Regions from separate parts of the Shewanella sp. SM55 genome, predicted to be linked through region 3. Evidence: predicted binding sites of a transcription regulator. Region 3 holds the regulator's gene; each other region holds the start of a gene.
The links. The regulator sigma-54, encoded in region 3, starts transcription at its own class of promoters, with help from an activator protein. The targets are predictions, from matches to a motif close to GTTGGCACGNNNNTNGNNT.

Region 1: a site for sigma-54 is predicted at 7,266-7,284, ahead of L5L91_RS06090 (P-II family nitrogen regulator). Genes of this name have one in related genera too.
Region 2: a site for sigma-54 is predicted at 2,220-2,238, ahead of flhA (flagellar biosynthesis protein FlhA). Genes of this name have one in related genera too.

Annotation. Positions count from the first base shown of each region.
Region 1 covers NZ_JAKKRS010000003.1:162,170-173,267, reverse strand. Annotated here, with positions in the region: gene L5L91_RS06120 (ABCB family ABC transporter ATP-binding protein/permease) at 1-1,632, opposite strand, end outside; gene L5L91_RS06115 (hypothetical protein) at 2,105-2,281, shown strand; gene aroG (3-deoxy-7-phosphoheptulonate synthase AroG) at 2,385-3,440, opposite strand; gene L5L91_RS06105 (tetratricopeptide repeat protein) at 3,782-4,975, opposite strand; gene L5L91_RS06100 (hypothetical protein) at 5,103-5,441, opposite strand; gene L5L91_RS06095 (ammonium transporter) at 5,620-6,870, opposite strand; gene L5L91_RS06090 (P-II family nitrogen regulator) at 6,881-7,219, opposite strand; gene L5L91_RS06085 (hydrolase) at 7,563-8,105, shown strand; gene nrfA (ammonia-forming nitrite reductase cytochrome c552 subunit) at 8,260-9,663, opposite strand; gene narQ (nitrate/nitrite two-component system sensor histidine kinase NarQ) at 9,889-11,098, shown strand, end outside.
Region 2 covers NZ_JAKKRS010000002.1:115,227-126,324, reverse strand. Annotated here, with positions in the region: gene fliQ (flagellar biosynthesis protein FliQ) at 1-139, shown strand, start outside; gene fliR (flagellar biosynthetic protein FliR) at 144-941, shown strand; gene flhB (flagellar biosynthesis protein FlhB) at 960-2,090, shown strand; gene flhA (flagellar biosynthesis protein FlhA) at 2,274-4,373, shown strand; gene flhF (flagellar biosynthesis protein FlhF) at 4,385-5,767, shown strand; gene L5L91_RS03710 (MinD/ParA family protein) at 5,772-6,653, shown strand; gene L5L91_RS03705 (RNA polymerase sigma factor FliA) at 6,646-7,359, shown strand; gene cheY (chemotaxis response regulator CheY) at 7,407-7,790, shown strand; gene L5L91_RS03695 (protein phosphatase CheZ) at 7,804-8,541, shown strand; gene L5L91_RS03690 (chemotaxis protein CheA) at 8,557-10,806, shown strand; gene L5L91_RS03685 (chemotaxis response regulator protein-glutamate methylesterase) at 10,827-11,098, shown strand, end outside.
Region 3 covers NZ_JAKKRS010000015.1:9,463-20,560, forward strand. Annotated here, with positions in the region: gene L5L91_RS17145 (OmpA family protein) at 489-1,178, shown strand; gene L5L91_RS17150 (molybdate ABC transporter substrate-binding protein) at 1,444-2,280, shown strand; gene mgtE (magnesium transporter) at 2,360-3,724, opposite strand; gene L5L91_RS17160 (HPr family phosphocarrier protein) at 3,981-4,256, opposite strand; gene rapZ (RNase adapter RapZ) at 4,243-5,097, opposite strand; gene ptsN (PTS IIA-like nitrogen regulatory protein PtsN) at 5,094-5,537, opposite strand; gene hpf (ribosome hibernation promoting factor) at 5,540-5,827, opposite strand; gene L5L91_RS17180 (RNA polymerase factor sigma-54) at 5,856-7,334, opposite strand; gene lptB (LPS export ABC transporter ATP-binding protein) at 7,442-8,173, opposite strand; gene lptA (lipopolysaccharide transport periplasmic protein LptA) at 8,170-8,724, opposite strand; gene lptC (LPS export ABC transporter periplasmic protein LptC) at 8,711-9,271, opposite strand; gene kdsC (3-deoxy-manno-octulosonate-8-phosphatase KdsC) at 9,268-9,819, opposite strand; gene L5L91_RS17205 (KpsF/GutQ family sugar-phosphate isomerase) at 9,819-10,796, opposite strand.

The DNA of each region.
Region 1 (11,098 bases), on a different contig from region 3:
CACCACTAGGCTAGTGTGCCCCTTAGCGACTTCCCGCAGTGCCGACAAAATAGCTTGCTCGGAGCGACTATCGAGTGAAGATGTCGCCTCATCAAACACCAGCACTGGCGAGCCCTTCAAAATGGCCCTTGCTATCGCGACACGCTGTTTTTCTCCGCCAGAGAGTTTTAAGCCGCGCTCACCCACCTTTGTGTCCCAACCAAGGGCCAGTGATGCAATAAATTGCTCTAAGTGCGCCAGTTTAATCGCGTTACGCACCTCTTCATCCGTCGCGCTCGGGCGACCATAACGTATGTTTTCGACTAATGAATCGTTAAACAACACGGTATCCTGCGGCACTATGGCGATGGCACGCCGGAGCGCATCTTGGGTGAGATGGCGGATATCTTGTCCATCGATTTTAATCGCACCTTGGTCCACATCGTAAAATCGAAATAGCAGTTTAATCAGGGTCGATTTACCTGCGCCACTATCACCTACAACAGCCACCTTTTTACCGGCTTCAACCTTAAAGCTCACGTCCCGCAGAATTTGCCGCTCATCGTAGCTGAAATTAACATTTTCAAATATCAACTCACCCTTAGTGGGTTGAAAATCGAGTGCTTGGGGTAAGTCGACTATCATAGGATGTTTATCGAGCAGGCTAAACATGCGCTCAATATTGGCTAACGCGCCGCGAATTTCGCGATATACAAAACCTAAGAAGTTAAGGGGTAAAAAGAGCTGCATCATAAACGCATTAATCAACACAAAATCACCTAAGGTCATATCGCCATAGGTAACTCGGTAAGCCGCCAGCGCCATCATAGCAGTCATAGCCAAAGCGATAATCACAGCTTGTCCACCATTGAGCGCAAACAAAGATAAGCGGTTTTTACGTTTAGCGACTTCCCACTGTTCAAGCGCTTGGTCATAGCGCTGCGACTCATACTTCTCATTATTAAAATACTTTACCGTTTCATAGTTCAGCAAGCTGTCGATGGCGCGGGTATTCGATAACGAGTCAGCCTTGGCCGCATCACGTACATACTCAGTACGCCATTCGGTCGCGACCACAGAAAAAATAATATAAGCCAGCACAGCAACAAAAGTGATTGCCGCAAACGCAATGCCGTAGTTATAGAAGAAAATGCCAATCACCATGACAATTTCGAGCAAGGTCGGCACTATGTTGAACACCATAAAACGCATGAGGAAACTCACGCCGCTGGTGCCGCGTTCAATATCACGGGAGAGGCCGCCGGTTTTGCGCTCTAGATGAAAATCGAGGTCAAGTCGGTGTAAATGGTCGAATACTGCTAAGCCTAAACGGCGGATCGCCCGCTCGGTTACGCGGCCAAACAAGGTATCGCGGATCTCCCCCGTAATCGCCGTTAGTAAACGTACCGCACCATAGGCCAACACTAATCCTACGGGCACACTGAGGGCTTGCGCGGTTTTATCGGCATCTAAGGTGTCGACCAAATGCTTCAGAATAAAAGGTAGAGCCACGCTGGTCAGCTTAGCGATGATGAGGCATGACATCGCCAGCGCAATACGGCCTTTGTATTCCAATAAGTAAGGCCAAAGCAGTTTCATGACGTGCCAGTTTAATTTATCGACTGGACCTTCAAAATATAACGTTGGGCGCATAAGACATAACCTTGAATGAGTTATGCCAATTGTAACAGTTCACACCGAACATAAGCTAAGCGAAACTAGCAAAGTCTGAATAAAATCAATCAGATTTTCCTGACAGACAAATAGACTTATTCACGACATACTCATCTGCTATTTTGATTGTATTTAAAGCCAAAACATCATACTTACGCATTACACTGGCGTATTCACAATAAATGAATTTATACTAATTTGTGTTCAGGCATGTACCGTTTTACTTAACCTCAGAGCCGTATGTAAGAGGATAAGAGTGCAATGGAAGAAGACTTGGCACAAAGTTGCTGCTGTTGATTATTTTTGCCGTTTTGCCCAAAATGCCATGGAGGCGGTTATACAAATCAATAGAATTTGTTAACCTCTACGCGCTAGATTTTGCGATTCATACGCCCAAGTTCTAGCGAGAACATTAAGACAAACAAATTAAATTAAGATCAAAGGAAGCTTTATGTTGGATTCCGCTAAAGTTCAATACCCGCCATTACCACTGATCCAAACTTGGGTGTGGATGATGATCGAATCAGGCAATCCAGAGATACAAGATAAAGGTAGAAACAACCTTATTGCCGCCTTTGGTAGCTTAGCCAAAGCAAATGAATACATTGTTGAAATAAGCAATAAATAGATAAAACAAAGGCGCCGGGATAGCGCCTTTGTTTTTACTTAACCCGCAATCGTTAACGGCTAACTCAGGTATAGTTGCGGCTTATGTTCGCTCGAGCAGACAATTAAACCTGACGGCGTTCGATAATGCTTTGATTCAAAATGGCTAACAGACGCTCGGTATCATCCCAACCAATACACGCATCGGTAATACTCTGCCCATAGCATAACTCTTGACCTTCAATAAGATCTTGACGACCTTCCACTAAATGGCTTTCTACCATAACACCAAAAATAGCAGTATTTCCCGCCGCCACTTGACCAGCGACATCTTCAGCAACCACTAACTGACGTTGATACTCTTTACTACTATTCGCATGGCTAAAGTCGATCATGATGTTGTCGGCAAGCTTTGCTTTTAACAATTGCTGGCTAATCTCAGTGACATGCGGCGCGCTATAATTAGGCTCGCGGCCACCCCGTAAAATAATGTGGCAATCAGGATTGCCCTTAGTCGAAACGATCGCCGAATGGCCCAACTTAGTCACAGATAAAAAATGGTGTGGTGCATTGGCAGCACCTATCGCATCAATAGCAACTTTGATCGTGCCATCAGTACCATTTTTAAAGCCGACCGGACAAGAAAGACCCGAGGCTAACTCTCTGTGTACCTGAGATTCTGTCGTACGGGCGCCAATGGCTCCCCAGCACATTAAATCAGCCATATATTGTGGGGTGATCATGTCAAGAAACTCACCCGCGGTTGGCATACCGCTGTCGTTCAAATCCACTAATAATTTACGGGCGGTGCGTAAACCATCATTGAGTTTAAAGCTGTTATCCATGTAAGGATCGTTAATCAGCCCCTTCCAACCCACTGTGGTTCTTGGTTTTTCAAAATACACTCGCATCACAATTTCGAGTTGATCTTTATAACGTTCACGCAGTGAGACCAAACGCTGTCCATATTCCAACGCAGCTTTGGGATCGTGGATAGAACAAGGGCCAATCACCACTAAGAGACGATCATCAGACTTAGCCAGAATATTATGGATACTATTACGCGCATTAAACACAGTCGCAGAGGCTTTTTCGGAAGCAGGAAATCGTTCAAGAATCGCGATAGGTGGAAGTAACTCTTTTACTTCTTTAATGCGAACGTCATCATTTTGGTAATACATAATTTTACTGCTCCAACGCTGGTGTTTTAGGCTATTTCTATCGCTGCGATAAGGGATCTCAACTGCAATACTGGGTTCAATTTATCGAGTCTCAGGCGCCAATGCAACCAAGTTGTCTCCATTTCAAAAAATCAAATATAACTTATTGTTTTAATATATTTTAAAAAAATCAAAATTCAAATATGCCAGCTAACTCACAGCCTTGATGAACAAAATCGAATATGGCGGATAAAAAGGAATAAACATATTTGCTGCAAGTGTATTTAGGCGCCCTATGTTAGCAAGCAAAGATGTTTACCCGTAATAAGCTTAATTGATGTATAGAAAAGAGCGGGCAAATGCTAATGCTGTAACATGACTTGTAACTTGCTCTGATAGCGTTGACGCTCTGACTCATCTCGGCTCAAAGCCAAGGCTTTATCCATATTCAGTTTGGCACGCTTTTCGTCCCCCAGCGCCCAGTAGGTTTTAGATAAACCGAAGAAGAACTCATGACGATAATCCGCTTTTGCCAACGCCCTTTGATACCAAGCCAAGGCTTCATCGTATTGATGCTCATCATAGGCTTGCTGCCCCATGTCATAGTAATAATAGGGATTACGTATTCGCGCTAATTCAAGCACTTTATTAATTTCGGCCCATTCATCAAGCCGCCCCTGCTCCCCTAAAATCAAGGCTAAGTTATAAAGCGTTGTCAGATTTTTCGCATCAAACTTGAGTGCATAGCGATAAACCTGTTCGGCCCGCTTTTCATCACCTTTATGCCGGTAAATAATGGCGAGCGTGTTGAGTGAAGGAACAAACTGGCCGACTTTTAAACCCACTTTAATCAAGGCATAGGCCCTGTCTAAATCACCGTTCACCAAAGACTCTGCCGCCATATTGTTGTAAAACATGCTGATTAAGGTCTGCCGATCCACTTGGGTTTTACCGTATCCCCGTAGAGCTCGCTCTGGCATAAAGTCCACTAAAACTGCGGTAGATGACACATAAACTGAATGTGCGTTTTCAGGTGGAAGTAAGCGTAAATTCACATGCCCATTGATTAAATAGAAATCACCTTGCTTATCCCATACGGGTTCTATCGCAATATCTTGATACTCAGCACTCACATTCAATATGTCCGCTAACGCAGAAGTCATGACCACTAAAGACATGCAATTACCCGCCCTTTGGGCATAGGTTTCACGGGCAATTTGGGTCAGATTATCTTTATATCGAAAATCAATGTTAGCGCTATTGGTTTGACTCGCATTGATATAACTAGCTAACCATTCATTGGCTAACATGTTGTTATTGTGTGACAAAGTGTATATTCCATAGCGACGTTTTACGTCTGTTACGACCTCGGGTGGCAGATAAAAAATATCCGCAACAGAAGGAATATCGGCCACAAGGGTAAACAGTGAATCGGCAAGTAACGACTCAAGATCCGACGGATTAGGCTCAATGGTCGTCGAGCTACAAGCAAACAATTGACTGAATACAACGCTCAAGATCGTACTCAAGTATACGGCTCGGAATAGTTTCGACATACGTCCTCCCACACCATTAGCTCCTATTTGAGCTTATTACAAATGGCGAAAAAGACGACATAAAATGGTTACAAAAAATAATAATCGCGATCGATTGAAAATAATTGCAAATAATTTAACGAATTAACTATTGCGAAGGTCGGTCAACTTCTATGTATAACTCACGCTGCTGATAATCATACGGCCGATAGTTATGCTCTCCACAGGTAAAATGTCGATAGGGTTTCATGACCGTAACGCAACCTGAGGGTAAAGCCTGCAGAATTTGGATTTGCTGCTGGCGACGAAGTGACTCCTGCCATTCAAAATCCTTGAGCACTTGATCACGCACGGCAAAGGCATCGACAGGCTCACTTGAGCGATTAACGATCACTTCTCCTGCAAAGGCAGAAACCGATATCCAGCCAGAAATGACGATAAGACTTAGTCGCGAAAATTGACCTATTGTTTTTATATTCAAGCTCATAGAACACTCCTTAATTTATGCAAGAAAACAGAATTGCTCAGTAATTAAGCTTATGACCCTGTGCTAAAACTTCAATCACAGTGATTACCCATAAAAAAGCAGAGCCTAGGCTCTGCTTCACTATCCCTCGATCCAAGCTAAGCATCAAGGTGAATCACGCATTAATGTGCAAGTTTAATCAGCCCGCATTTTTGACCGTAACAAACTCAGGATAGGCATCAATACCGCAGTCAGAAGCATCCATACCGTTGTATTCTTCTTCCTCAGTAACACGGATCCCCATGGTTATCTTAATCACATACCAGACAGCAAATGATGAGCAGAATACCCAAGTGAAAATGATCGCTGCACCCGTCAACTGTCCGGTAATAGTTGCATTGGCATTGGATAATGGCACACACATTAAACCAAGGAAACCAGCCACACCATGTACTGAAATCGCACCGACGGGATCATCGATCTTAATGCGATCTAAGCCCACAATCGAGAAGACCACCACACCGCCCGCCACTAAACCAATCACACCCGCCATTAACAATGAAGGCGAAAGAGGATCTGCCGTAATTGCCACTAATCCAGCCAGAATACCGTTAAGGATCATGGTCAAATCCGCTTTACCCCAAATCATCTTACACACGATAAGCGCAGAGATAGCACCAAAAGCCGCTGCGGTATTGGTATTCACAAACACTTTCGCCACTGAGCTTGCATTCGCCGCATCCGACACCATTAATTGCGATCCGCCGTTAAAGCCAAACCAGCCCATCCACAGAATAAACATACCTAAGGTTGCCATTGGCAAGTTAGAGCCTGGAATAGGATTCACTTGACCATTAGGCCCGTATTTACCCTTACGCGCACCGAGTAATATTACGCCAGCAATCGCCGCGGTCGCCCCCGTCATATGCACAATACCGCTACCAGCAAAGTCTACAAAGCCCAGTTTAGCGATAAAACCTTGGCCCCAAGTCCAATAACCTTCTACTGGATAGATAACCGCTGTCATCACCACAGAAAAGAACAAGAAAGCCCACAACTTCATCCGTTCCGCCACAGCACCAGAGACAATTGACATCGCCGTTGCCACAAATACAACTTGGAAGAAGAAGTCAGATTCTAATGCATGGCTCGCATCTGCTGATTGCGAACCAATTAAGGTGCCAATTGACGGTAACCAGCCACCTTCAGTGTTATCCACATACATGATGTTGTAGCCAACCAACAGATACATCACACAGGCAATCGCGTACAGCACAACGTTCTTAGTTAAAATTTCAGTGGTATTTTTAGAGCGAACTAAACCCGCTTCTAACATAGCGAATCCCGCCGCCATCCACATGACTAAAGCGCCAGAAATCAAAAAGTAAAAGGTATCGAGTGCAAAGCGTAGTTCAATGACTGTGCCGCCTAATTTCGTTAATTCTTCCATTGTCAGCCCCTTATAGCGCTTCAGTATCAAGTTCACCCGTACGGATACGGATAGCATGTTCTAAATCAACGACGAAGATCTTACCGTCACCAATTTTCCCCGTATGGGCCGCAGTGGTAATTGCCTCAATCAACATGTCGAGATTTTCAGCCTTAGTGGCAATTTCTAGTTTTACTTTTGGCAAAAAATCCACCTGATACTCGGCGCCGCGATACAACTCTGTATGCCCTTTCTGACGGCCAAAACCTTTCACTTCGGTCACCGTCATGCCCTCAATACCAATTCCGGCGATAGCTTCACGGACATCATCCAACTTAAACGGCTTGATGATAGCGCTGACTAGTTTCATCCTGACCTCCAAAAAACGCGATTGTTATTAACTTGTATCAAAGGTAATTCAATCATTAGGCCAACAATTTAATCTATTGATTATTATTGGTTTAAATTATTTAACACTATTTTTTAAGGTTAAAAATGCACCATAATCGAGCACTAACTGGTGCGATGCACTCTTTTAGTGAGCAGTTTAAGTGCGACAGCTATTCGACCTTAGGCCTATTGGTAACAAGGTTAAATTAGGGTCTACTGGGGGAAGCGTAAAACGAGATGAAATCTGAGCATCACAACACAAGTTCTTAGACAAAAGCGAAGATCATCACTAAGACAATCATCAAGCGCAGAAGGAAGGCCCGATGTTAAAACCAGAAGAATGTGTTCTCGTTATCGTCGATGTGCAAGGAAAACTTGCACAAATCATGGATAACAGTGACAAGCTGCATCAACAACTACAGACCTTAATCCAAGGCGCACAATTATTTGAAATTCCAATACTGTGGTTAGAACAGCTACCCGATAAACTCGGAGCAACTAGCCCTGAGCTGCAAACTTTACTTGCGAAAACCAGCTCACCCATTGCCAAGCAGCATTTTAGCGGCTGGCACTGTGACGCGTTTGCAAAGGCATTAACTAAGACGAATCGCAAACACGTCATACTCGCGGGTATTGAAACCCATGTGTGTGTTTACCAAACCTGTTGTGACCTTATCGAACAGCAATATTCGGTGCATCTCGTCGCAGATGGCGTCTCGTCACGCAGTGCCGATAATAAAAAACTGGGTATTCAGATGATGACGGCCAGAGGCGCCTTATTAACTAACGTGGAATCGCTATTATTTGAATTACAACATCAAGCCCAAGGCGAGCGCTTTAGGGCATTATTAAAACTGATCAAATAGCGACTTAGCCCGTGGTATTTCTTCAGCCAGCATGACCAACGCCTGACATTACTCGATATTTTTTCCATAAAAAAGCCCCCACTGAGTCAGCGAGGGCTTTTGTTTGCATGAGGGGTTAGCTCATATCGAAAACTCAACCGCGATTGATTAAAACCTACTTATAAGTGGCTTCGCGTTTTTTCGCTTCTTCATCCCACTTAGGTAATATGTCTTTCTTAAATGCTTCTTTCTCAGCATTCATCTTTTTCATGTCCATACCTAAGGCTGCTTGTGCTTTAGCTTTAGTAGAGATATCAGGAATCGCAACAGGATCTGTGATGCCTTTTTTACCGAGTAATTGCGCTAACTTAACACGAGCATCAGCAGCTTTACTTACCGAAGTTCCCAGAATACGCAATGCTTCATCCGGTGCGTGAGCTGCAACACCATGGGAAGCAATCGCTAAATCCCAACGCCATTGTGAGTGGCGAATATCTGTCAGTATGGGTTTCATTTCTTCTTCAGTTGCGCCAGCTTTCCACGCAGCCTCTGCTTCAAAGTGTGCTTTGACTAATTGCTCTTCCGCTTTCAACTTCATTTCTTTGACTTTGGCTTTACGCTCATTAGTCACGCCAACCAAAAACTCTTTAGTCTGGCTATGGCAAGTTGCACAGGTTTCTTCAAAACGGTCGAATGGATTGCCCACTTTATGATCGGTAAACTTCTTACCTTCAGCACTGGTCACTTTTGGCATGTGACAGTCAACGCAACTCACATTATTCATGCCGTGAATACCCATTTTCCACGTTTCATACTCTGGATGCTGGGCTTTTAACATTGGTGTCTTAGAAAGGGCGTGTGTCCAATCAGAAAATTGGATTGAGTCATAGTAGACTTCCATTTTTTCAACTGTTGTACCCATATCCCAAGGGAATTTAACAAAATTCTTTTTGTCGTCAGTTTTCTCAAAATAATACTCAACGTGGCACTGAGCACATACCATTGATTCTTTATCTTGTTTAGACGCTTTGCTGAAAGGTGTACCTATAGCTTCAAAAGCACGGTCTGCATAAGGGCGTGAAATACGTAACTTTGGAGAGCTTTTTTCATGGCAATCACCACAACCAATGGTATTTGTCACTTCAGGGCCACCCTTTGACCACTTACCTTTGAAGTAACCATCTTCGCCTTGCTCTTCAATCAAGCGAGGTACGTCAGGGCTCTTACAGCTCCAACATGCCATCGGCATAGGACCATCTTCCGCATTAGCGGGTGCACCTGTACGTAGCGTGTTGCGTACGTCAGTTACCGCATACATGTGGCCGCGTGGTGCATTATAATCTTTAGCAAAACCATAACCCGCCCATAAGATCACCATATTAGGATCTTGTGCAAGTGCATCCACTAGTTCTTCACTCTTTGCGGTATCATGCCAGCTACTGTATTGATTATTAAATTTATCTTTATAAACTTCGTTGCGAGGCTCTGTTTTATCACTCGCCATTGCGCCCGCTGCCATGAAGCTGGCGGCAACCAGTGCACTCAGTGCAAAGGACTTACCTGTCATCTTCTTCATCATCTCATCTCCGTGTTGCATTATTGTTGTAAATCACGACATCTCCATGGTCAAACTTAGTGATTTAACCCTGCTAAAAATATACCTCTTAGGGGGTATCTAGGTTGAAGTTTGCGCTAGATCAAAATGTAAAGGTGTTGTTGTTCACATTTCTATACTTTTGTTAATGTATTACATTATTTTCTAATGTAAAAACCACTGCAAAGTGCCATAACAGCGGCCATCAAAATGAACAGCGGATTAATGAAACGAGGTAGTCTCACCTCAAAAATCTTAGGATTAATGTTAGTACTTATTCTGCTCTCTAGTAGTTTATCGACTTTTGCTATCATCAATTTGTCCTACAGCTTAGGCGACGCCAAGGCGATTAATGCCTCAGGGTCGCTGAGGATGCAAAGCTATCGGTTAATGTTTTACGCCAACTCAGGCAGTGATGCTGCGCAGGATAAAATCACCGAATTCGAAAATACGCTCTATTCCGACACGTTAAAGCCCTCGGAAAGTTGGTTTAGTCCGCCAGAAATTGCCGCTCAATATCAGCTTGTCATCGATAAATGGCTGGTGATGAAACACTACATAGAACAAGAAAACTCCCGCGATTATGTCGCCTCACTGAAGGACTTTGTTGATACCATAGATTTACTGGTGCTAGAGATGGAGCACTACGCCGCCTTTAAACTCAGGCTCCTTGCCGCCAGCCAAATATTAGGCTTAGGCGTCATGCTCATTATCGCTTTTGTGGCCGTGCGTTTTACAAAGAAGAAAGTGGTGATCCCACTGCAAAAACTGATGGAGTCGGCGAATACCATTTCTAAAGGTAATTTTGAAATTGAAATGCCCGAGACCGAATATATTGAACTCACAGCGCTGACCCATGCCCTACAAAAAACGGCTAAGGAACTCGCGACGCTTTATGGCAACCTAGAATCGCAGGTAGCAGAAAAAACCTTAGCGCTGACAAGGGCCAACAACGAGCTGGCATTCTTATATGATAACCTACTGACATTAAACGCGAATAAACTCGATTATAAGGCGCTCAAGGCGGCGCTGAATCAGTTAAAAGGCTATGAATCACTCGACTACCTAAGACTCATTATCCAGTATCCCGAGCAAGAGCTTGAAGTGATTGAGGCCGATGGCGGCTGGCCAGATATGACTCAAGAGAGCACCCGTTTTCCACTGCAATTTGAGCAGGCTAATTTAGGCTATTTAGAGTTAATTGCCGCTCAAACACCCAATATCGCCTTGTTTAACAATTTCGCAATTATGCTGACGCGCTCAATCGTGATCCACAATGCCACAGAGCAAAGACAGCAACTGGCGCTAATGGAGGAACGTGGCGTAATTGCCCGAGAGCTGCACGACTCTTTAGGTCAAGTGCTATCTTTCCTAAAAATCCAAATTAGCTTATTACGCAAAAACTTAGATTGCAGTTGCC
Region 2 (11,098 bases), on a different contig from region 3:
TAACGAGCAGACCTTAAGTTTCCTTCCGCGTTTGTTAGTGACACTTTTTGGCCTAATGTTTATGGGACATTGGTTAGTTGAAACCCTGATGGACTTTTTCATCGAGATGGTGAATCGCATTCCTCAAGTGATAGGCTAACGCGATGGAGCTGCTGCTCGATACCTTAATGCAAACCATTGCCGCTTATATTTGGCCATTGTTTCGCGTCGCGAGCATGTTGATGGTCATGGTGGTATTTGGGGCGGCAACGACACCAACACGAGTTCGCTTATTATTGGCGATGGCAATTACCTTTGCGATAGCACCTGTTCTTCCTCCAACTCAAAATGTGGATTTATTTTCGTTAAGCGCAGTATTCATCACGGCGCAGCAAATTATTATCGGTGTTGCCATGGGATTTGTGACTCAAATGGTGATGCAAGTCTTTGTGCTCACCGGACAGATCATTGGTATGCAGACCAGTTTAGGCTTTGCCTCTATGGTTGATCCCGGTTCTGGCCAACAAACACCCGTTATTGGTAACTTTTTCCTTTTATTGGCGACATTGATTTTCTTAGCTGTGGACGGCCATCTTTTGATGATCCGTATGCTAGTGGCAAGCTTTGAAACTTTGCCGATTTCTAATCAAGGCTTAACACTGACAAGTTATCGATCGCTGGCTGATTGGGGGTCATATATGTTTGGTGCGGCACTCACTATGTCGATATCTGCGATTATCGCCTTGTTATTAGTCAACTTGTCTTTCGGAGTCATGACCCGCGCCGCGCCGCAATTGAATATTTTCTCTATTGGTTTTCCGATCACTATGATTGGTGGACTGTTTATTCTGTGGTTAACCCTAACACCGGTAATGGCACACTTCGATGAAGTATGGTCGACGGCTCAAGTGCTGCTTTGCGATATGTTAGCGCTCCAATGTAACGCTGATGGCTTGATATGATGGGATTAGGAGAAGTCCATGGCTGAAGAATCAAGTGGCGAACGTACAGAGGAACCCACGGGGAGGCGTCTAGAACAGGCACGGGAAAAAGGACAGATTGCACGTTCGAAAGAACTCGGGACTGCAGCGGTATTGATTTCGGCGGCATGTGGGTTTTATATGCTAGGCCCAAGTTTGGCCATTAGCCTAACTCGGGTGTTTGAAATTGTATTTACCATGGATAGGGCGCAAATTTTTGATACTAATGAAATGTTCAACGTGTGGGGTGTTGTTGCGAGTGAAATAGCCTGGCCCATGGCTAAAATTATGCTACTGATTGTGGTGGTTGCGTTTATCGGTAACGTCTCTCTTGGTGGGATCAATTTTTCGACCCAAGCTATGATGCCAAAAGCCAGTAAAATGAGTCCCCTTGCTGGTTTTAAACGTATGTTTGGCGTACAGGCTCTGGTTGAACTCACCAAAGGCATTGCAAAATTTTCTGTAGTAGCGTTTTCTGCTTATTTTTTATTAAGCTTCTATTTCAATGACATCATGTTGCTGTCTAGCGACCATCTTCCTGGTAATGTTTACCATGCATTAGATTTGTTGGTTTGGATGTTTATCCTGTTATGTTCCTCGATTTTGTTTATTGTCGTCATCGATGTGCCGTTCCAAATTTGGAATCACAACAAGCAACTTAAGATGACCAAACAAGAAGTAAAAGATGAATATAAAGACACTGAGGGTAAACCTGAGGTGAAAGGGCATATACGGCAGATGCAACGTGAACTAGCACAAAGGCGTATGATGGCTGAAGTGCCAAATGCCGATGTGATTGTCGTTAACCCTGAGCATTTTGCCGTTGCGATTAAATACGATGTGCAGCGCTCTGCAGCTCCCTTTGTGATAGCGAAAGGTGTTGATGATGTGGCCTTTAAAATACGTGAGATTGCCCGCGCGCACAATATTGCGATTGTCTCGGCCCCACCACTTGCAAGGGCGATTTACCATACGACTAAGTTAGACCAGCAGATCCCTGAAGGTTTGTTTACTGCTGTCGCACAGATTTTGGCTTATGTATTCCAGCTGCGCCAATATCAAAAAGGACGCGGTCGTAAACCTATTCCAGTCCCACTTAATCAACCTATACCAGATGAATTGAAATATTGAACCACTAGTCTCAGATGGTAGTCATTGGTAAAGCTGATGATGTCAAGTTCATTTGTTTTTTTATGGCTAATTTTATGTATATCAATCAGTCACAGTACATATCTTTCCTTCATTAATGGCTTTAATCTTGTTGGCGCGTTTTTTGCTTCATGCTATTACACGTCAAAGTTTAGGTTATAGCGAATGGATGTTAAAGCGACTCTTGGTCAAGTAAAACAAATTAGGCTCAGCACTTTTAAAGGCATTGGCACGCCGGTGGTTGTGCTTGCTGCATTGGCCATGATTGTTTTACCTATCCCTCCATTTCTATTAGACATACTCTTTTCATTCAACATTGCGTTAGCTCTCATCGTATTACTGGTGGCCATTTATACAGATAGACCCTTAGATTTTGCTGCCTTCCCAACTGTGTTACTGGTGGCGACATTATTACGTCTTGCGCTCAACGTTGCCTCTACTCGTGTGGTTTTACTTGAGGGTCATAATGGCGGTGATGCCGCGGGTAAGGTGATTGAAGCCTTCGGTTCTGTGGTGATCGGTGGTAACTATGCCGTTGGTCTAGTGGTATTTATCATTTTGATTATCATCAACTTTGCGGTGGTGACTAAAGGTGCTGGTCGTATCGCAGAAGTCAGTGCCCGCTTTACCTTGGATGCTATGCCTGGTAAGCAAATGGCAATCGATGCTGACTTAAATGCTGGAACCTTAAACCAAGATCAAGCGAGAATACGCCGTGCCGAAGTGACCCGTGAAGCCGATTTCTATGGTGCGATGGACGGTGCGTCCAAATTCGTTAAAGGGGATGCGATTGCCGGTATCATGATCTTAGTGATCAACATCGTAGGTGGTTTCATCATAGGGATTGTGCAGCATGGCTTAAGTTTCTCTGAAGCGGTTGAAATTTATACCTTACTGACTATCGGTGATGGTTTAGTGGCGCAGATCCCTGGTCTATTATTGTCAATCGCCGCAGCCTTGATGGTGACTCGTCAAAACGAGTCAGGTGATATGGGCCAAATGATGATGAGTCAGATGTTTGACAGTCATAAGTCATTGGGTATCGCCGCCGGAGTCCTGTTTGTAATGGGTATTGTTCCTGGTATGCCGCACATGGCGTTTTTAAGCTTTGCCTTTATGACTGCTGGTGCAGCTTATTTTGTTTATAAACGAAATGAAAACAAACGTCTTAAAGCGCTAGAACAAGTGAAATCGGGTCCAATAGAAAGACAAGATAAAGAGCCTAAAGAGCTAGGTTGGGACGATGTACATCATGTGGATACTATTGGTCTTGAGGTTGGATATCGTTTGATCCCTCTGGTAGACAAGGGCCAAGGTGGCGAGTTACTAAGCCGCATTAAAGGCGTGCGTAAAAAGTTGTCTCAGGAATTAGGATTCTTAGTGCCCGCGGTGCATATTCGCGATAACTTAGATTTATCACCTAATGCGTATCGCATTTCATTAATGGGCGTCGTCGTCGGAGAGGCAGATATTCGTCATGATTGCGAATTGGCGATCAACCCTGGTCAAGTCTATGGCAAACTCGATGGTATCGAAACGCGCGATCCCGCCTTTGGCCTGGAAGCGGTATGGATCGCCCCTGAGTTACGTGAGCACGCACAAACACTAGGTTATACCGTCGTCGATGCTGCGACGGTTGTTGCAACTCATATTAGTCAATTACTCACAAATAATGCTGCTAAGTTGTTAGGTTACGAAGAAGTGCAACAACTGATGGATATGCTTGCGAAACACTCACCTAAGCTGGTTGATGGCTTTATTCCAGATATCATGCTACTAGGACATGTCGTAAAAGTGATGCAGAACCTATTAAATGAAGGGGTTTCAGTTAGAGACTTGCGTACTATAGTGCAAACTTTGTTAGAATATGGCACTAAGAGCAATGACACTGAAGTCTTGACTGCCGCTGTACGTATCGCTTTGAAACGTATGATAGTTCAGGAAATCTCAGGCCCAGAGCTCGAAATCCCCGTCATTACTTTGGCGCCAGAGTTGGAACAGATGTTGCATCAGTCAATGCAAGCAACCGGTGGTGATGGTCCTAATATTGAACCCGGTCTTGCAGAACGCATGCAGCAGTCCCTTGCCGATGCGGCTCAGAAGCAAGAAATGGTCGGACAACCCGCCATATTGTTGACGTCAGGTATGTTACGCGCGACGCTGTCACGCTTTGTTAAACATACTATTCCTAATCTCAGAGTCATTTCATATCAAGAAATACCTGATGAGAAGCAAATACGTATCGTATCTGCAGTCGGCCAGTAGAGGACGCATAAGTGAAGATTAAACGATTTTTTGCCAAAGACATGCGCGCCGCACTGGCCCAAGTGAAAGAAACACTCGGCTCAGATGCCGTCATTATGTCAAATAAAAAAGTGAACGGTGGCATCGAAATTGTCGCTGCCGTTGACTATGACGAACCTAAAGCGAAAACTGCAGCCACTGCGCCAGCACCGACCTTTATGGACGTGAGCGACGATCTCGTGTCCCTAGGTGCTAAGCAGCCAGTCCGTGTAGAAACTCGCGCTAAGCCAGCGGCACCTGCAGACTCATTACAAGCCTTACTTGAGAAGCAGCAAAGCCGTTTGAATCAACAAATGTCACATCAGCAAGTTGATGCCGAGTTACCTGCATGGGCTAAGGGCTTACAAGCCCCTACAGCTGTGAAACCAGAACGTCGTGAAGTGCCTTCCTCGTTTGATAAAAAGCCACAAACATCACAGAAACAAAGTGCTGATATTGAAGCTATGCGTGATGAATTAGCATCACTGCGTAATTTACTGACACATCAAGTATCCTCCTTGATGACGGAACATAAAAAACGCATCGATCCCGTCGGTGCTATGCTCGAAGCCAAATTGCTTGAGGCTGAATTCTCCCCTGCGGTTGCGAATAAATTAGCCGCGCTGAGCCAGCATTATACGCCGGCTGAATTAGTCAGAGCATTACCACAAAGTCTTGCTAATATGCTTGATAATCAGGGCGATGACATTGTTAAGCAGGGCGGAGTGGTTGCATTAGTTGGTCCTACTGGGGTTGGTAAAACAACGTCATTAGCTAAACTTGCTGCCCGTTTTGCGGCACATCATGGTGCTGAACATGTTGCTTTAATTACCACAGATCATTATCGCATCGGAGCCTATGAGCAATTAGCAACTTATGGCAAAATAATGGGCTGCCCAGTAAAGCAAGCTCATGATCTAAATGAATTAGAGCAAATTCTCTATCAGTTTAGGAATCGCAAGCTAGTATTGATAGATACGGCTGGCATGGGACAGCGAGATATGCGCCTTTACCAGCAACTTGATAATTTAACTGCAAATAGCAGGATACCTATCCGCAGTTATCTGGTACTGTCTGCGACAGGGCAGCGCCGTGTGCTGCAAGATGCAGTCAATCATTTTAAACGCATTCCCCTATCTGGTGTCGTTCTCACAAAACTCGATGAATCTGTGTCGTTAGCAGGGGCATTAAGTGTGTTGATCCAAAACGGATTACCATTAAGTTATATTACTGATGGACAAAGAGTTCCTGAAGATATGAAAGTTGCGGATACCCTAGATTTAGCCCAGCAGGCACTCGCAGCGTTAGATAGTACAGAACAACAATCATTACAAGACACAGCGTGGTCAGATAATATGGCCTGTGCATTTGAGTAGATTTATGACCCTGGATCAAGCAAGTGGTTTACGTATGATGAATCAACCCTATAACGAAAAAGTGAAAGTAATCGCGGTCACTGGTGGTAAAGGAGGCGTGGGTAAAACCAGCGTTTCTATTAATACTGCTGTGGCATTAGCCGAAAAAGGCAAGCGTGTCTTGGTACTTGACGCTGACCTTGGCTTAGCAAACGTCGACGTCATGCTGGGTATTCGTGCCGAGCGTAACCTCTCCCATGTTCTCTCTGGTGATGCAGAGCTTGACGATATTATCGTTCGTGGTCCAAAGGGGATAGGCATAGTACCAGCCACCTCTGGAACACAGGGGATGGTGGAATTAAGCCCGGCGCAACATGCTGGATTAATCCGTGCATTTAGTGAGATGCGGACTCAGTTTGATATTCTAGTCGTAGATACTGCTGCTGGGATCTCAGATATGGTGCTCAGTTTCTCACGTGCTTCGCAGGATGTGCTAGTCGTTGTTTGTGATGAACCCACTTCGATTACCGATGCCTACGCCCTGATTAAAATTCTCAGCCGTGAGCATGGCGTGTTCCGTTTTAAAATAGTTGCCAATATGGTGCGTAGTTTACGCGAAGGTATGGAATTATTTGCTAAACTCAGTAAAGTGACCGACAGATTTTTAGATGTTGCACTTGAATTAGTCGCCACGATTCCATTTGACGAAAACTTACGTAAATCTGTTCGTAAACAAAAATTGGTGGTTGAAGCTTATCCTAAATCACCAGCGGCAATTGCTTATCAAGGATTGGCAAATAAAATTTTGAGCTGGCCTGTGCCGCAGCAACCTGGTGGGCATTTGGAGTTTTTCGTTGAGCGTTTAGTACAACGACCAGATTTTCAAGAGGAAAAAACGAGTGAATAAAGCCGCTGCGTATACTTGTTTAGACAATAAATCGTCGATCGTTGAACAGTATGCTCCGTTGGTTAAAAGAATTGCGCATCATTTACTCGCCAGACTACCTGCATCTGTGCAGTTAGATGATTTACTCCAAGCTGGGATGATGGGGTTACTAGAAGCATCATCCAAGTTTGATGGTGGCAAGGGTGCGAAATTTGAAACCTTCGCCGGCATACGCATACGTGGAGCCATGTTAGATGAAATTCGTCGTGGCGACTGGGTCCCTCGTTCCGTTCATCGTAACAATCGTAAGGTTGCACACGCTATTGATGAGTTAGAGCAAGAACTGGGCCGTGATGCACGCGACACAGAAATTGCAGAAAAACTTGATATGACGCTCGATGAGTACCATCATATTCTTAACGATGTTTCTGTCGGAAAAATCATAGGGATAGAAGATTTAGGCGTATCTCAGGATATACTTACAGTGAGTGATCGGTCCGATGATGATTCATTTGAAGCATTAGCTGAGAACCAATTTCATTCTGCTCTGGTTGAGGCAATTAAATTATTGCCTGAAAGAGATGCATTAGTGTTATCCCTGTACTACGATGAAGCATTGAATTTAAAAGAGATTGGCGCCATTCTTGAAGTCAGTGAATCGCGGGTTAGCCAGATATTAAGTCAGGCAATGTTGCGATTGAAAGCTAAACTCAAGCACTGGACATAAGTATAATTATTAATCGAGCACAGAATGTCAGCTCACCGGAGGAAACCTTGGACAAGAATATGAAGATTCTCATTGTTGACGATTTTTCGACAATGAGGCGTATCATCAAGAACTTGTTGCGAGACTTGGGGTTTAATAACACCCAAGAAGCAGACGATGGCTCAACAGCCCTGCCGATGTTGCAAAAGGGGGATTTTGATTTTGTTGTTACAGATTGGAATATGCCTGGTATGCAAGGAATCGATCTGTTAAAAGCAATTCGCGCTGATGATTCGCTAAAGCATTTACCCGTATTAATGGTAACTGCTGAAGCAAAACGTGAACAGATTATTGCTGCCGCTCAAGCGGGAGTGAATGGTTATGTGGTTAAGCCTTTTACCGCTGCAACGCTGAAAGAGAAGTTAGATAAAATATTCGAACGACTCGCTTGAGCAAGGATGAGCTATGAAGTCACAAACATCAGGGCTCATCACGCTCGAGCAAGCTCAGCATTTAGTTGAATTATTAAGTGCAGGTGAGCAAAGTCAGGCAGATGATTTATTTCGGGAGCTTGCTGCTCCACTGCAACGAGAATTATTCGAAGAAGTAGGTAAATTAACTCGGCAACTTCATAGTGCGCTGATGGATTTTCAAGTTGATAATCGTCTTGCTGAATTAGCCAATACAGAGATCCCCGATGCCAAGCAACGTTTAAATTACGTTATTGACATGACCGAACAAGCTGCAAATAAAACCATGGATGCGGTTGAAGAATGTTTACCTTTGGCTAATGCCGTGACCGTAAATATTCAAAATGTCATGCCATCTTGGGACAGATTAATGCGACGCGAGATAGCGCTGACTGAATTTAAGGGCCTTTGTCACGATGTACAAGACCTTATGTCTCGTAGTGCAAATGACTCGACTCGATTACGTGAATTGCTTAATCAAATTTTGATGGCGCAAGATTTTCAAGACTTAACAGGACAAATAATACGTCGTGTTATTGATCTAGTAATGGAAGTAGAAAGTAATCTGGTTTCTATGCTGACGGTATTTGGTGAGCAACCTATGATTGAAAGTCAGATTGCTCAGAAAAATAATATTGAAGCAGAAGGCCCGATAATGAATGCCGAGCTTCGTCAAGATGTGGTAACGGGTCAAGACGAAGTGGATGATCTTCTATCGAGTCTGGGTTTCTAACTGGGAGTCAATTTGATGGCCTTTGATGTAGATGAAGAGATACTCCAGGACTTTTTAATCGAAGCCGGTGAAATTTTAGAGCTTCTGCAAGAGCAACTCGTTGCGCTTGAAAATAATCCTGATGATACTAACTTGCTGAACGCCATTTTCCGTGGTTTTCATACCGTTAAAGGTGGTGCTGGCTTTCTTAGCTTAACTCCCATGGTTGATGTTTGTCATGAGGCTGAGAATACCTTCGATTTATTGCGGACAGGCAAGCGTAGCGTTAACGCAGAGTTGATGGATATTATTTTGCAGGCTGTTGATGCAATTAATACCATGTTTGCGCAAACCCAGCAGGGCGAGCAACAAGATCCCGCCGATTCAAGTTTGTTAGCGAGACTTAAAATGCTCAGTTCAGGTGCGCCTTTGCCATCTGAAGTCGCTTCTGCCAAGGTTGCAGAGCCAGAACCTGTTGTTGAAGTCATTATTGATACTCCTACCCCTCAAGAAATCCCTGCTGATATAAGTGATAACTCATCTTCCATTGAAAATACGTCTTCAAGTATCGATGATATCAATGATGCTGAATTTGAAGCTTTATTGGATGCGCTTCATGGTTCAGGAAAGGGACCTGCGGTCGCTGCTACCACATTTGTATCTGAACCAGTTGCTGCAAAGCCTGCTGCACCAATTAAAACACCTTCAACATCAGGTGATGACATCACTGATGATGAGTTCGAGGCGTTACTGGATGAACTTCATGGCTCAGGTAAATTTAAAGCTGAGGCTGAAGTGCCTGTTAAGCCTAAGGTTGTGGCAACACCTGCGCCTCAACCGATTGTAGATGCTGATGAAATTACCGATGATGAGTTTGAACGATTACTCGATGAACTCCATGGGAAAGGCGGAGCACCTGCGAAAGCCGAAGTTAAAACGCCTACGACACCCATTTCGACTGTAGCACCTACTGCTGCACCACATGCTCCTGCGCCAGTTAAAGCCGCAGTACCAGCTCCTGCTCCAGTCGTTGCTGCAAAACCTAAGGTGGAAATTGCGGTTGTCGATAAAGCACCTGCTAAGGCTAGCTCTGCGAATGTGCCTCAGGGTGAAACAACAGTACGTGTAGATACCGCACGACTCGACCAGATCATGAATATGGTGGGTGAGTTAGTGTTAGTGCGTAATCGATTGGTGAGCTTAGGCATCAGCCGTGATGATGAGGAGATGTCGAAAGCTCTCGCGAACTTAGATCTCGTTACTGCCGATTTGCAAGGCGCTGTGATGAAAACCCGTATGCAACCGATCAAGAAAGTGTTTGGTCGTTTCCCTCGGGTGGTACGTGATCTTGCTCGTACACTAAACAAAGAAATTGATTTGATCATGGTCGGTGAAGAAACTGACTTAGATAAAAACCTCGTTGAAGCGCTTGCCGATCCACTCGTCCACTTAGTGCGTAACTCTGTGGACCATGGTATCGAGATGCCAAATGAGCGTGAAGCTAGTGGTAAGCCAAGAACGGGAACGATTACCTTATCTGCAAGTCAGGAAGGCGACCATATACTGCTGAAAATCGAAGACGATGGCGCAGGCATGGATCCTGAAAAACTCAAAAAAATTGCCATAAACCGTGGTGTGCTCGATGAAGATTCTGCTTCGCGGATGACAGACAGCGAAGCCTATAATTTGATTTTTGCACCAGGTTTTTCAACTAAAGTTGAGATTTCAGATATTTCAGGCCGTGGTGTTGGGATGGACGTGGTAAAAACTCGTATCACCCAGCTGAATGGCACTGTACATATTGATTCCATGAAAGGTAAGGGAACGATACTTGAGATTAAAGTACCGCTAACACTGGCGATTATGCCAACCTTAATGGTCGATGTCGCTAAACAAGTGTTCGCATTACCTCTATCTAGCGTGAATGAGATTTTCCATCTCGATCTCACAAAAACCAATATTGTTGATGGGCAATTGACTGTCATAGTGCGTAATAAGGCCGTACCTTTGTTCTATTTGGAACACTGGCTACATAGAAACAAAACGACCTTTAAACATGGCGATAAAAAGCATGGTCATGTGGTTATCGTGCAATTAGGCATGATGCAAATTGGTTTTGTAGTGGATGCCTTAATAGGACAAGAAGAGGTCGTTATTAAGCCTCTTGGCGCTATGTTACATGGCACACCTGGGATGGCTGGTGCGACAATTACATCGGATGGTGGTATTGCACTGATCTTAGATGTTCCTGGATTGCTAAAGCATTATGCGAAAAGTAAGAATTAGTTTCCAAGCTAAGGAATGGAATGGCCATTAAAGTATTAGTCGTTGATGACTCAAGTTTTTTCAGACGACGTGTTAGTGAAATAGTCAATCAAGATCCTGAACTGGAAGTTATCGCGACGGCCTCAAATGGGGCCGAAGCGGTGAAGTTGGCTGCTGAGCTTAATCCCCAAGTTATCACTATGGATATTGAGATGCCTGTCATGGATGGTATTACTGCTGTTCGTGAAATCATGGCTAAGTGTCCGACTCCGATCTTGATGTTTTCTTCTTTAACCCATGATGGCGCTAAAGC
Region 3 (11,098 bases):
ATACTCGAGCCCATTTTCTGTCTCGATAGGTCCATTTAATTTGGATTAATCCTGTTGAAGTCGACTCTAGTTTTTCGGCGATGTTTACCGCGTCTGACTGTCTACTCACTTAGTAGTATGTAAAATTCGTGCCAATATTCTAATTTTTATTTTAACCTTTTAAATCATTGGATTGCGCCTTCGATTAAAACAGCGTTATTTTTTAGTGCCGCCAATAAAGGTGCAAGGTGCACTATTTCGGTGCCATAGACTTGATATGACATTGGGCGGTACAAGCCATCATTGAAGCCCGAAATCTGTATCTTTGCTGACTAAAATCTGGATTAGCATAATTGAAGATGGATAAAGGATTGTCTCCAGCGCAATTGCTTATATACTGCCTGCTTTGTGGCAATCCCTAGGTCATTCGTATTACCTAATGGACGTGATATTTCTTGCCCTTTTGAGCGGTATTCACAGTCATCAATCATATAAAGAGGTTATAAATGATGAAGTGTTTTCAGGCAGTGCAATCTAAACCATCCCTGTTAGCCATAGTGGTATTGACGACTGCGCTAGTTGCATCGGGTTGTACAACAATCAATCCCTATTCAAACGAAGAACAAACCGCTAAAGCGACCAGTGGCGCATTGATTGGTGCCGTCGCGGGTGCCGCAATTGGAGTGGTATCTTCGAGCAAGAGCGACCGCGGTAAAGGTGCCTTAATTGGTGCAGCATCGGGCGCTGCAGTCGGTGGTGGTATTGGTTATTACATGGATGTGCAAGAGACTAAATTACGCCAACAATTAGCCTCAACGGGCGTGAGTGTGACCCGTAACGGCGATAACATCATTTTGAATATGCCTAATGAAGTGACCTTCGGCGTAGATCAAACCGAGTTAAGTGACGGTGCTAAACGCGTGCTGAATTCAGTGGCGGTTGTGGCCAAGGAATACAGCAAAACGCAGCTCAACATATTAGGTTATACTGACAGTAGTGGTTCAGACTCTTACAATTTACGTCTGTCACAGGTCCGTGCTAGCGAAGTGGGTAATTACTTGATGAATAAAGGCGTTGCCTCTGCCCGTGTAAAATCAAAAGGTATGGGTGAAGCGAGTCCTATTGCATCAAATGCCAATGCAAATGGCCGCGCACAAAACCGCCGCGTTGAGATCGTACTAATACCAACGGGTAAATAGTCTGGTCTAAGCACAAAGTTCTCGCTGAAAAAGTCGCCTTGGGCGACTTTTTTGTTTTCAGTGATGGGCTAATTGAATGATTAGCTTGCTGTGCTTCAATTAGACAATTTGTCCTTTATGAAGCGCACCTTGAGTGACCTGCACCACAAACATATCACTGCTAATTACCTTGGGATGAGTTCAGCTTGATCCCTTTATCGATTTCACGTTCTGTATGGGAATAAGTCCCAAGAATGACTTTTAGTGTCTAAAGGAGAATATGACTATGATAAGCAAAAATGTGTTAGTAGCCTTGAGTTTAAGTCCTGTCATCATGGTGACAGCTGTACAAGGAGTGCCGATGAAAGCCGAACTGACCACAGGAGTCGCGCCGATAGAACTGCGCGCCGCAGGCAGTTTAAAGGCTGCGATGAGTGATATTATTGCTGCTTATCAAGCACAGTCGCAAATGAGTGTTGTAGCGCAATATGCGCCCTCAGGTTTATTGTTAAAACGCATTCAAGAGGGCGAGAAAGTTGATATCTTTGCCTCGGCAAATATGAAACATCCACAGGCATTAGTGGATTCGGGTCAGGGCGAAGCGGTGCAAATGTTTGCCCGTAATCAACTCTGCGCAATTACCCAAGACACAGTTCAGGTGACGAGTGCGACGTTACTCGATACCTTGTTAGATTCTAAGATTAAAGTCGGCACCTCAACCCCGAAAGCCGACCCCGCGGGTGATTATGCCTGGGCCGTTTTTGCTAAGGCCGAAGCGGTAAAACCCAATGCGAAAGCCGCGTTAGAGACCAAGGCATTACAACTGACGGGCGGCCCTGAGAGCGTTAAACCGCCTAAAGATCGCAACCCCTATGGCTGGGTGATGGAAAACAAGCAAGCGGATATCTTTTTAACCTATTGCACTAATGCTGTGCTGGCTAAAAAAGAAGTGCCGAGTTTACAAATCATCGACTTACCGCTGGAACTCGCCGTGGGTGCCGACTATGGTTTACTGGTTTTACAAGGCGCTAATACTGCCGCTAAGCCGTTAGCTGAGTTTATTCTATCGACCAAAGGCCAAGCGATTTTGAGCAGTTATGGTTTTCAACCTCCGGCAAAATAGCCTTCTTTAGTTTTCCAGCGGGATAAAAAACGGCACCTTTGAGGTGCCGTTTTTGTTATTAGCTCAAACGGTTAAAGCGTTAGTTCATCAGGTAGAGCGTCGCTAACCCGAGGAAGGCGAACAGGCCAACCACGTCAGTGACTGTAGTGAGCACCATACCGCCAGCGAGGGCAGGATCGATTTTAAGTCTTTTTAAAATCAATGGAATACTCGCACCTGCAAGCCCTGCTACTGTCATGTTGATCAGCATGGCGCTACCAATTAAGCCCGCCAGTGCCATATCATCCTTCCATAGCCACACGGCGACAAAGACTAAAATCGACCACATCAAACCATTGAGAAAACCAATCGATAGCTCTTTACCGATAAGCCAGCGAGCGTTGCTTTGGCCGATATGGCCTAAAGCAATACCGCGGATCACGAGCGCTAAGGTCTGATTACCGGCAACACCGCCCATGCTAGGGACAATCGTCATTAGGATGGCGATAGTGGCAAATTGCTCAATAGTGCCTTCAAACATATTGCTGACCGACGATGCGAGCAGGGCGGCGAATAAGTTTATGGTGAGCCAGAGCGAGCGACGTAGGGTACTTTTTAGTACAGGACCAAAGGTATCTTCATCTCCGTCCATCCCCGCCATACCCATCATGGAATGTTCAGCATCTTCGCGGATAACATCGACTACGTCATCGATTGTGATACGCCCGAGCAGCTTACCATCACTGTCGACGACAGGTGCCGATACCCAGTCATTGCGTTCGAATTTCTGCGCGACTTCGCTGTCGGACATGCTCACCGGAATACTTTGAATATTGGGATCCATGATATTGCGAATTGTGGTGCTTGGCGCGCAAGTCAGCAGATCTGCCAGCCTAACACCGCCAAGGACTTTGTCCTGTTTGTCGACCACATATAAGGTATCTGTGGTGTCGGGTAGGTTGCCCCTTTGCCGAAGATAGCGCAGCACCACATCGATATTCACATCGGGTCTTAAGGTGACAGTATCCGTGTTCATCAAGCTGCCGGCGGTCTCATCTGGATAAGATAGAGCTTGTTCTACCCTCAGGCGATTTTGCTCCGTCATCGACTGCAACACTTGTTTGTAAACGGCGTCGGGAAGACTTCGCAGAATATAGGCGAGATCGTCGGTGTCCATGCTTGCTGTCGCTTTCGCGACTCGCTCAGGGCTCATGCTGCGGATCAGTGGGTCTTTGAGCTCTTCACTCAACTCATCGAGTATGTCGCCTATTTGTTCCTGATCGATGAGCTGCCACAATACTTGTCTGGCACTTGGCGGTGATGATTCTAAGATCAGCGCGATATCTGAGGCGGCCATTTTTTGCAGCATATTGCGCACGTGTACGAACATGCCGCTGCTAAGCGCTTGGTTTAACTGGTCAAGACTATGTCCGGTGTGATCGTTTTCTGCATTATCTACGGGCATTTGTCCTCCATTGTGCGGCAAATTGGTTTGAGATCTTAGTGTTGGGCTAGGATTTTACGGTGACTAAGCGTCAGTCGATGACACAGATTAAGACGGCTAAGGTAAGGTTAAGGCCAGCGCCAGCGCAATGACCGCTAGTGTAATCGCCTGTGGCTTGTATCGTCGAGCGACAAATGTTTTGCCATGTGTGAATGGCAAGTTTTTTAAACTAGACATGAAGTGAAACTAACGATGAAGTGCTTAGTGTGAAGTGAAACTAACAGGCTTCGTCAAACTTAGCGTCGATTAAGGCACAAATGGCATCGAGAGCCGGCTCTGCATCTGGGCCTTCGGCGATAAGCTTGATGGTCTTACCCATGCCAGTTTCAAGCATCAGTAAGCCAAGTACACTGGCGGCCGATGCTTGTTTATCGCCTTGGATTAAGGTGATGGTCGCATCAAACTCGGAAGCCAGTACCACCAACTTAGTGGCGGCACGGGCATGTAAACCGAGCTTATTACAGATGGTTATCTGACGTTCAAGTTTTGGCATTATTGAGCTCTCGATGACGGGCATAAACTTTATGTTTACCGTTACTAAAGCGTTTGGCCAATTGCTCTGCGACGTAAACCGATCTGTGCTGTCCACCTGTGCAGCCAATGGCTACCGTTAAATAACTGCGATTGTTACGCTCGAGGTGCGGCAGCCAAGTCTCCAGTAAATTTTCGATTTGCCAGATGAACTTATTAACCAGTGGTTGACGATTTAAGAACTCAGCTACGGGTTCATCTAAGCCAGTCAATGGCCGCAGCGCCAACTCCCAGTGGGGATTGGGCAGGAAGCGCACATCGAACATAAAGTCGGCTTCGGTGGGCATTCCGTGCTTAAAGCCAAAGGACTCGAAGTTGATCACGAGTTCTTTATCGACACTACCAAGGAGAATTTGTCTGACTTGGTCGCTTAAATCATAGATATTCAAATTCGACGTATCTATGTAGTGATCGACCAGTTTTGACATAGGCTCGAGCAGTTTCCCCTCCAGCTTTATCGCTTCTTGCAAAGAGACTCGGCTCTTCGACAAAGGATGCAAACGGCGGGTTTCGCTGTAACGCTTGAGCAGAATTTTATCGCTGGAGTTAAGGAAGAAGCTCGTTAACTCAGTATCTGGAGGTAGGCTAGCGAGTTGTTTTACTAAGACCTTATCCTGCTCAGGCATGTTACGCACGTCGACACTGATGGCGACGAGATCGTTACTGCCTTTGAGTTGCTCAAGCAAACTGCCAATCAATGGCAAGGGAAGGTTATCGACACAATAATAGCCGAGATCTTCGAGTACCCTAAGGGCGACAGATTTGCCTGAGCCTGAGCGGCCCGACACTATGACCAGTTTCATCCAGTGATTACCTGATAGAGTTCCGTTTCATCATGCGTCTTGCGTAATTGCTTTAATATTTGCTTGTCGCTCAGCTTTTCGGCCATGCAAGACAAGGTACTTAAGTGCTGCTGACATTGGTCTGCAGGCACCAGTAGTGCAAATAAAATATCAACAGGTTGCTTATCGATAGCATCAAATGCTATCGGCTCTTCACACTTAATTAGTATGGCAATGGGCTGATCTATATCGGCTAGTCGACCATGTGGAATGGCGATGCCGTTACCTATACCTGTGCTTCCCATCTTTTCGCGCGCCACTAGGCTTTCGAATATCTCTTGAGATGAGAGGGTCGGGTACTGGGCAGCGACTAAGTCGCTGATGAGTTCCAGTACCTTTTTCTTGCTGCCCGGAGTGGCGCAGGTAGTGCACTCCGGCCGCAGTATGGTACAAAGTTCCATTATTAGTGTTTTGTTAACTTCTCTTTGTGTTTAATAACCTGACGGTCAAGCTTGTCAATCAGGGCGTCTATAGCGGCATACATGTCAGCATGCTCTGAAGTAGCAAAAACTTCACCACCTATGAGGTTTATTCTCGCTTCGGCAATCTGTTGCATTTTCTCAACATTGAGCACAACGTGCACATTATTGATCTGTTCGAAATGGCGTTCAAGTTTTGAAAACTTTTCTTCTACATATGCACGTAACGATTCGGTAATTTCGACATGGTGTCCACTTAGGTTTATTTGCATAGAAACGTCCTCCGATATCCACTGTAGGTTATAAACTTTTACGCTGATTAGAAGGTGGAATAAGCATAGCCTCTCGGTACTTCGCAATGGTTCTGCGGGCTACGTTGATCCCTTGTTCTGCCAGAAGTTGTGCCATCTTACTATCGCTTAATGGTTTTTTCTGGTTTTCCGCTGCCACCAGTTTCTTTATAAAGGCTCTGATTGCTGTGGATGAGCACTCACCACCATCGTCAGTACCGACGTGGCTAGAGAAGAAGTATTTTAGTTCAAAAAGTCCCTTAGGGGTATGCATGTATTTTTGAGTTGTGACCCGTGAGATGGTGGACTCATGCATTTCTACCGCTTCGGCAATATCGTTAAGCACCATAGGCTTCATGGCTTCTTCACCATACTCAAAGAAACCTTGCTGATATTGCACTATGCAATTAGCAACTTTAAGCAAAGTATCGTTACGGCTTTCTAAGCTCTTAATAAACCATTTAGCCTCTTGCAGATGGCCGCGAATAAATTGGCTATCGGCTTGGTTTTTGGTACTGCGTGCCATAGAAGCATAATGTTGATTTACATTGATTTTTGGCATGCAGTCAGGATTAAGCTCAACGACCCAGCGGCCATTTTTCTTCGACACAGACACATCTGGGATAACGTATTCGTCATTATTGGGCGTGATCAACAAACCTGGGCGAGGATTGAGGGTTTGGATAAGTGCTATACCATCCCTTAATTCATCTTCTTTTAATTTAGTCTTACGCATCAATAACCTAAAATCACGGGCGGCGATCAGATCTAAATGATCTTTGATCAGCATACGGGCGTTTTCTAGGTTGGGAGTATCAGCGGCGAAATGCGACAGTTGGATCAGCAGGCATTCACTTAAATCGCGGGCGGCAACGCCTATGGGATCAAAATGCTGAATACGCTTGAGTACGGCTTCGACTTCGTCAAGCTCAACTTCAGGATTGCCCATGGCTTCGAGAATTTCTTCAGTGCTTTGGGTGAGATAGCCCTGATCGTCGATGGCATCAATAATGGCGGTGGCAATGGCTAAATCGGTTTCAGAAAACGGCGTGAGGTTTTTTTGCCATTCTAAGTGTTCGTACAAACCTTCACTGGTCTCGCCTTGGAAGGGCATATCGTCTTCACGACTGCCGCCGGGGCCTGAGTTTGGGGAGGCGGTAAACACTTCATCCCATGTGGTGTCCATGGGGAGCTCATCGGGCATGGATTCTTTGGTTAGCGACTCTGCCGTATCTATGGTGGAGCTGTCTTTTTCTGGTGGCAGAGTGCTAGATTCACTGAAATCCGTATCGGATAGCGTTTGGTTTACAGGGGTTTTAGTGGCGTCGAATTGATCCTCTTCCAGCTCGAGAAGGGGATTAGAATCTAATGCTTGCTGGATCTCTTGCTGCAGTTCTAATGACGACAGTTGCAACAGACGTATAGCCTGTTGTAGTTGTGGCGTCATGGTTAACTGTTGACCCAGTTTGAGCTGGAGTGACGCTTTCATGTTACCGCTGATCCCTACGTTATTATTGTTGGATGAGGTCGCTTATTATCATTTTGAGTGAAGCCCAATGGCGGTATAAATTGCCTCCATTGGCTTCGCTCGATTAACTATAGCCTGAATTGTTCACCTAAGTACACAGCCCTAACTTGCTGATTGTCTAAGATCTCTGCTGGAGTTCCTTCGGCAATCAGGTTTCCGTGACTCACAATATAAGCATGTTCACATACATCTAATGTCTCGCGGACATTATGGTCTGTGATCAGTACGCCAAGGCCGCGACTTTTGAGTTGTTCGATAATCTTCTTGATGTCGATAACCGAAATAGGATCGACGCCGGCAAACGGTTCATCGAGCAAAATGAACTTAGGATTAGCGGCTAAAGCCCGCGCAATTTCGACGCGACGACGTTCGCCACCCGACAATGACATGCCTTGGCTGTCACGGATGTGGGTGATATGAAACTCTTCGAGCAGATGTTCTAGTTCTTCTTCTCGTTCTTCGTTTTTAAGTTCTTTACGAGTTTGCAGTACGGCCATGATGTTGTCATGAACAGTTAGCTTACGAAAGATACTGGCTTCCTGCGGTAAGTAACCTATGCCTTTGCGGGCACGCAGATGCATAGGATCTGCGGTTAAATCATCATCGTCGATAAAGATATGCCCCTTATCGCTCTTCACTAGCCCGACAACCATGTAAAAGGTCGTGGTTTTACCGGCACCGTTTGGACCGAGTAGGCCAACGACTTGACCGGTTTTTACCGTCAGACTGACGTCTTTAACCACTTGGCGACTCTTGTAACTTTTTGCCAGATTTTGTGCTCTTAAGGTGATTTGGGTCATTTAGAGTCCTGCTTTTTTACAGGTTTATCCGCTGGAGCATCTGATTTAGCATCATCTTGATAGTTTTCTGGCTGAATAATAGTGATCACGCGATCGTCACCACTGCCAGTACTCTCGGCCATCAATTTCTGTTGAATCATGTTATAGCGGATTAAATTGCCTGTAACTTGGCTACCCGCTTGATCTAATGACGCCATACCTTTCAGAGTTAAGGTGCGGCTTGCCATATCGTAACGAATTTCTTTCGCGCTCGCCGATGCAGGACGGCCATCGTCTAATATCTGGCTATACGTAGCAGGGTTGCCTGTGGCGACTAAAGTTTTGCTATTTTCACCTTCAGCGGAAAATGCACGCAGTTCATTTGCTTGGATTTTTATTGAGCCTTGGGTAACTTCCACCGGACCAAAGAAGATGATCTGGTTGTTTTTGATATCCGCAGTTTGGCTCACAGCTTTAATTTTGACTTCTTGCTTTAAGTCGCCCACTTTCGCGAAAGCACTCATGCTCATAATTAGCATTAGGCTGGCAAGTAATATGTTATTTTGCTTCATATGTTCCTACTACCTGACTGGTCAATTGCACTTCTTGCGCGTTGAGGTCGGCATAAAGGCCTTGGCCTTGAATATTAAAATCTTTCCCTGTGACGTAAATGGTACGGTCAGAGGTCATTATCATAGTGTTGAGATCGAGTTCCAGATAACTGGTGGACAAGGTCTGAATCGGTTCTTCTGGGCTAATGGCATCGATAATAACATTATTTTCTAATACAACCTTGCCAGTTTCCTTGTTTAGCTTGCCCTGATCTGCCCTGAGCTGCCATTGTGCTTTACCTTGGTCTGGATAAACAAGATAAACAGGTTGAGTAAAGAAAGTTTGATTCGTTGAATCATAATGTTCCATGTGTTTCGCCGTCACACGGCTATTCACTAGTCCTTGCTCATTGAACTCAACACTGCGCAGATCTTCAACGATGAAATCTGGGGTATTTTGATCTTTTACTCTGTTATCGGAATCACCGCTGTGTTTGTTCTGGACCTGCCAGTAAAGCGCTAGTGCGGTTCCAAAAAAAGCGATAATCGCGAGTGTCACACGACTCATATACTCATTCCATGGGCCGAAGTGAATTTATTTTGACTTAGGAGTAACAGATCTGTGAGTTCACGCAGTGCACCGTGGCCACCATTGAGCGTAGTCACAAAATGGGCGTGTTGGCGTACATAGGGGTGGCCGTCAGCAACACTGACCGCTAAACCGACGACATTCATCACGGGGAGATCGACAATATCATCACCGATATAAGCCACTTCTTCTGGGGTGACACCATAAAGTGCGAGCAATGCTTCATAGGGCTCGAACTTATTGTCTACGCCTTGGTAAATATGGGTAACACCAAGGGCTGTCATACGGTTTTCAACGATTTTAGATTGACGTCCTGTGATCACGGCGAGGTTGAAACCGCTGGTGAGTAGTGATCGCACGCCATAGCCGTCGCGAGTATGGAAGGCTTTGAGCTCTTCGCCGCTATTGCTCAAGTAAATACGGCCGTCGGAAAACACCCCATCGACGTCACAGATTAACAGTTTAATCTTTTGCGCGCGTTGCCACACATCATCACTGATTGGGCCGTAAAATCCTTGCTGTGGCATTAAATGACTCCTGCTTTTACCATATCGAGCATGTTAAGAGCGCCAATAGGATGGCGATCTTTATCGATAACAATTAATCCGTTGATATTTTTTGAGTCCATCACTTGCAGTGCTTGGGCGGCCAACACATTATCTGTGATCGTGACGCAGTTACGGGTCATCACATCGGCAATGGGCGTCGTGCGTAAATTCACTTCGGCATCAATAACGCGGCGTAAATCACCGTCGGTGAAGATACCAACCAGCTTGCGCTGATCATCGATAATCGCCGTCATGCCTAAGCCTTTCTTGGAGATTTCGTACAGAGCTTCTGTGATGCAAATATCGTGGTTGACGAGCGGTAAGTCATCACCGCTATGCATGACATCGCAGACTTTTAACAGCAACTTACGTCCTAATGCACCGCCAGGATGGGACATAGCAAAATCATCACGGGTAAAGCCTTTAGCTTGTAGTAGCGCAATGGCGATGGCATCGCCCATCACTAAGGTTGCTGTGGTACTTGAGGTTGGGGCAAGTCCAAGTGGGCAAGCCTCTTCTGGGACTTCAATACATAAATGCACTTTAGATAATCGCGCCATATTCGATTCGGGTTTACCCGTTACCGCAATAACAGGCACGCCCATACGTTGGATGACTGGCATTAAGGTGAGGATTTCACTCGACTCACCAGAATTTGAAATCGCTAAAATCACATCGTTATCGGCCAATACACCCAGATCGCCGTGGCTGGCTTCCCCCGGATGCACAAAAAATGCGGGCGTTCCTGTGCTGGCGAGGGTGGCAGAAATCTTATTGCCGATATGGCCCGATTTGCCCATTCCCATGACAATCACTTTGCCTGTGCAGTTGAGGATCAACTCGCAAGCCTCTGCAAATTCAGCCGAATCAACATATTGATAAAGATTGTCTAGGGCTGACTTTTCAATGTCGATAACTTTACAACCCCATTGGCGCAGTTGTGATTTGTCTACCATGTCTATCTCTCTTTTTGCATTGTCTTTGTCGCCCCATTGATGGGATTGGAATAGCACAATTTGGTACGCGATAAAGATGATATGTAATAGGCTTTCTGCCAAGTATTAGTTTGTTTTCAGACAATTTAGCTTATGTCTTGCTGTGGTTAATTACCGAAAACAGCAAAACAATTGCGGAAGGCTAGAGCGATTGATCCGACTCGTCAAGTTCAGCTGCGTTAGCTATTCATGCACAATAACGTGTTTAGCGGCAGAAGGCCTTGAGCAATATCATCGTCTTTGTCGTTTATTTCAATGGATTT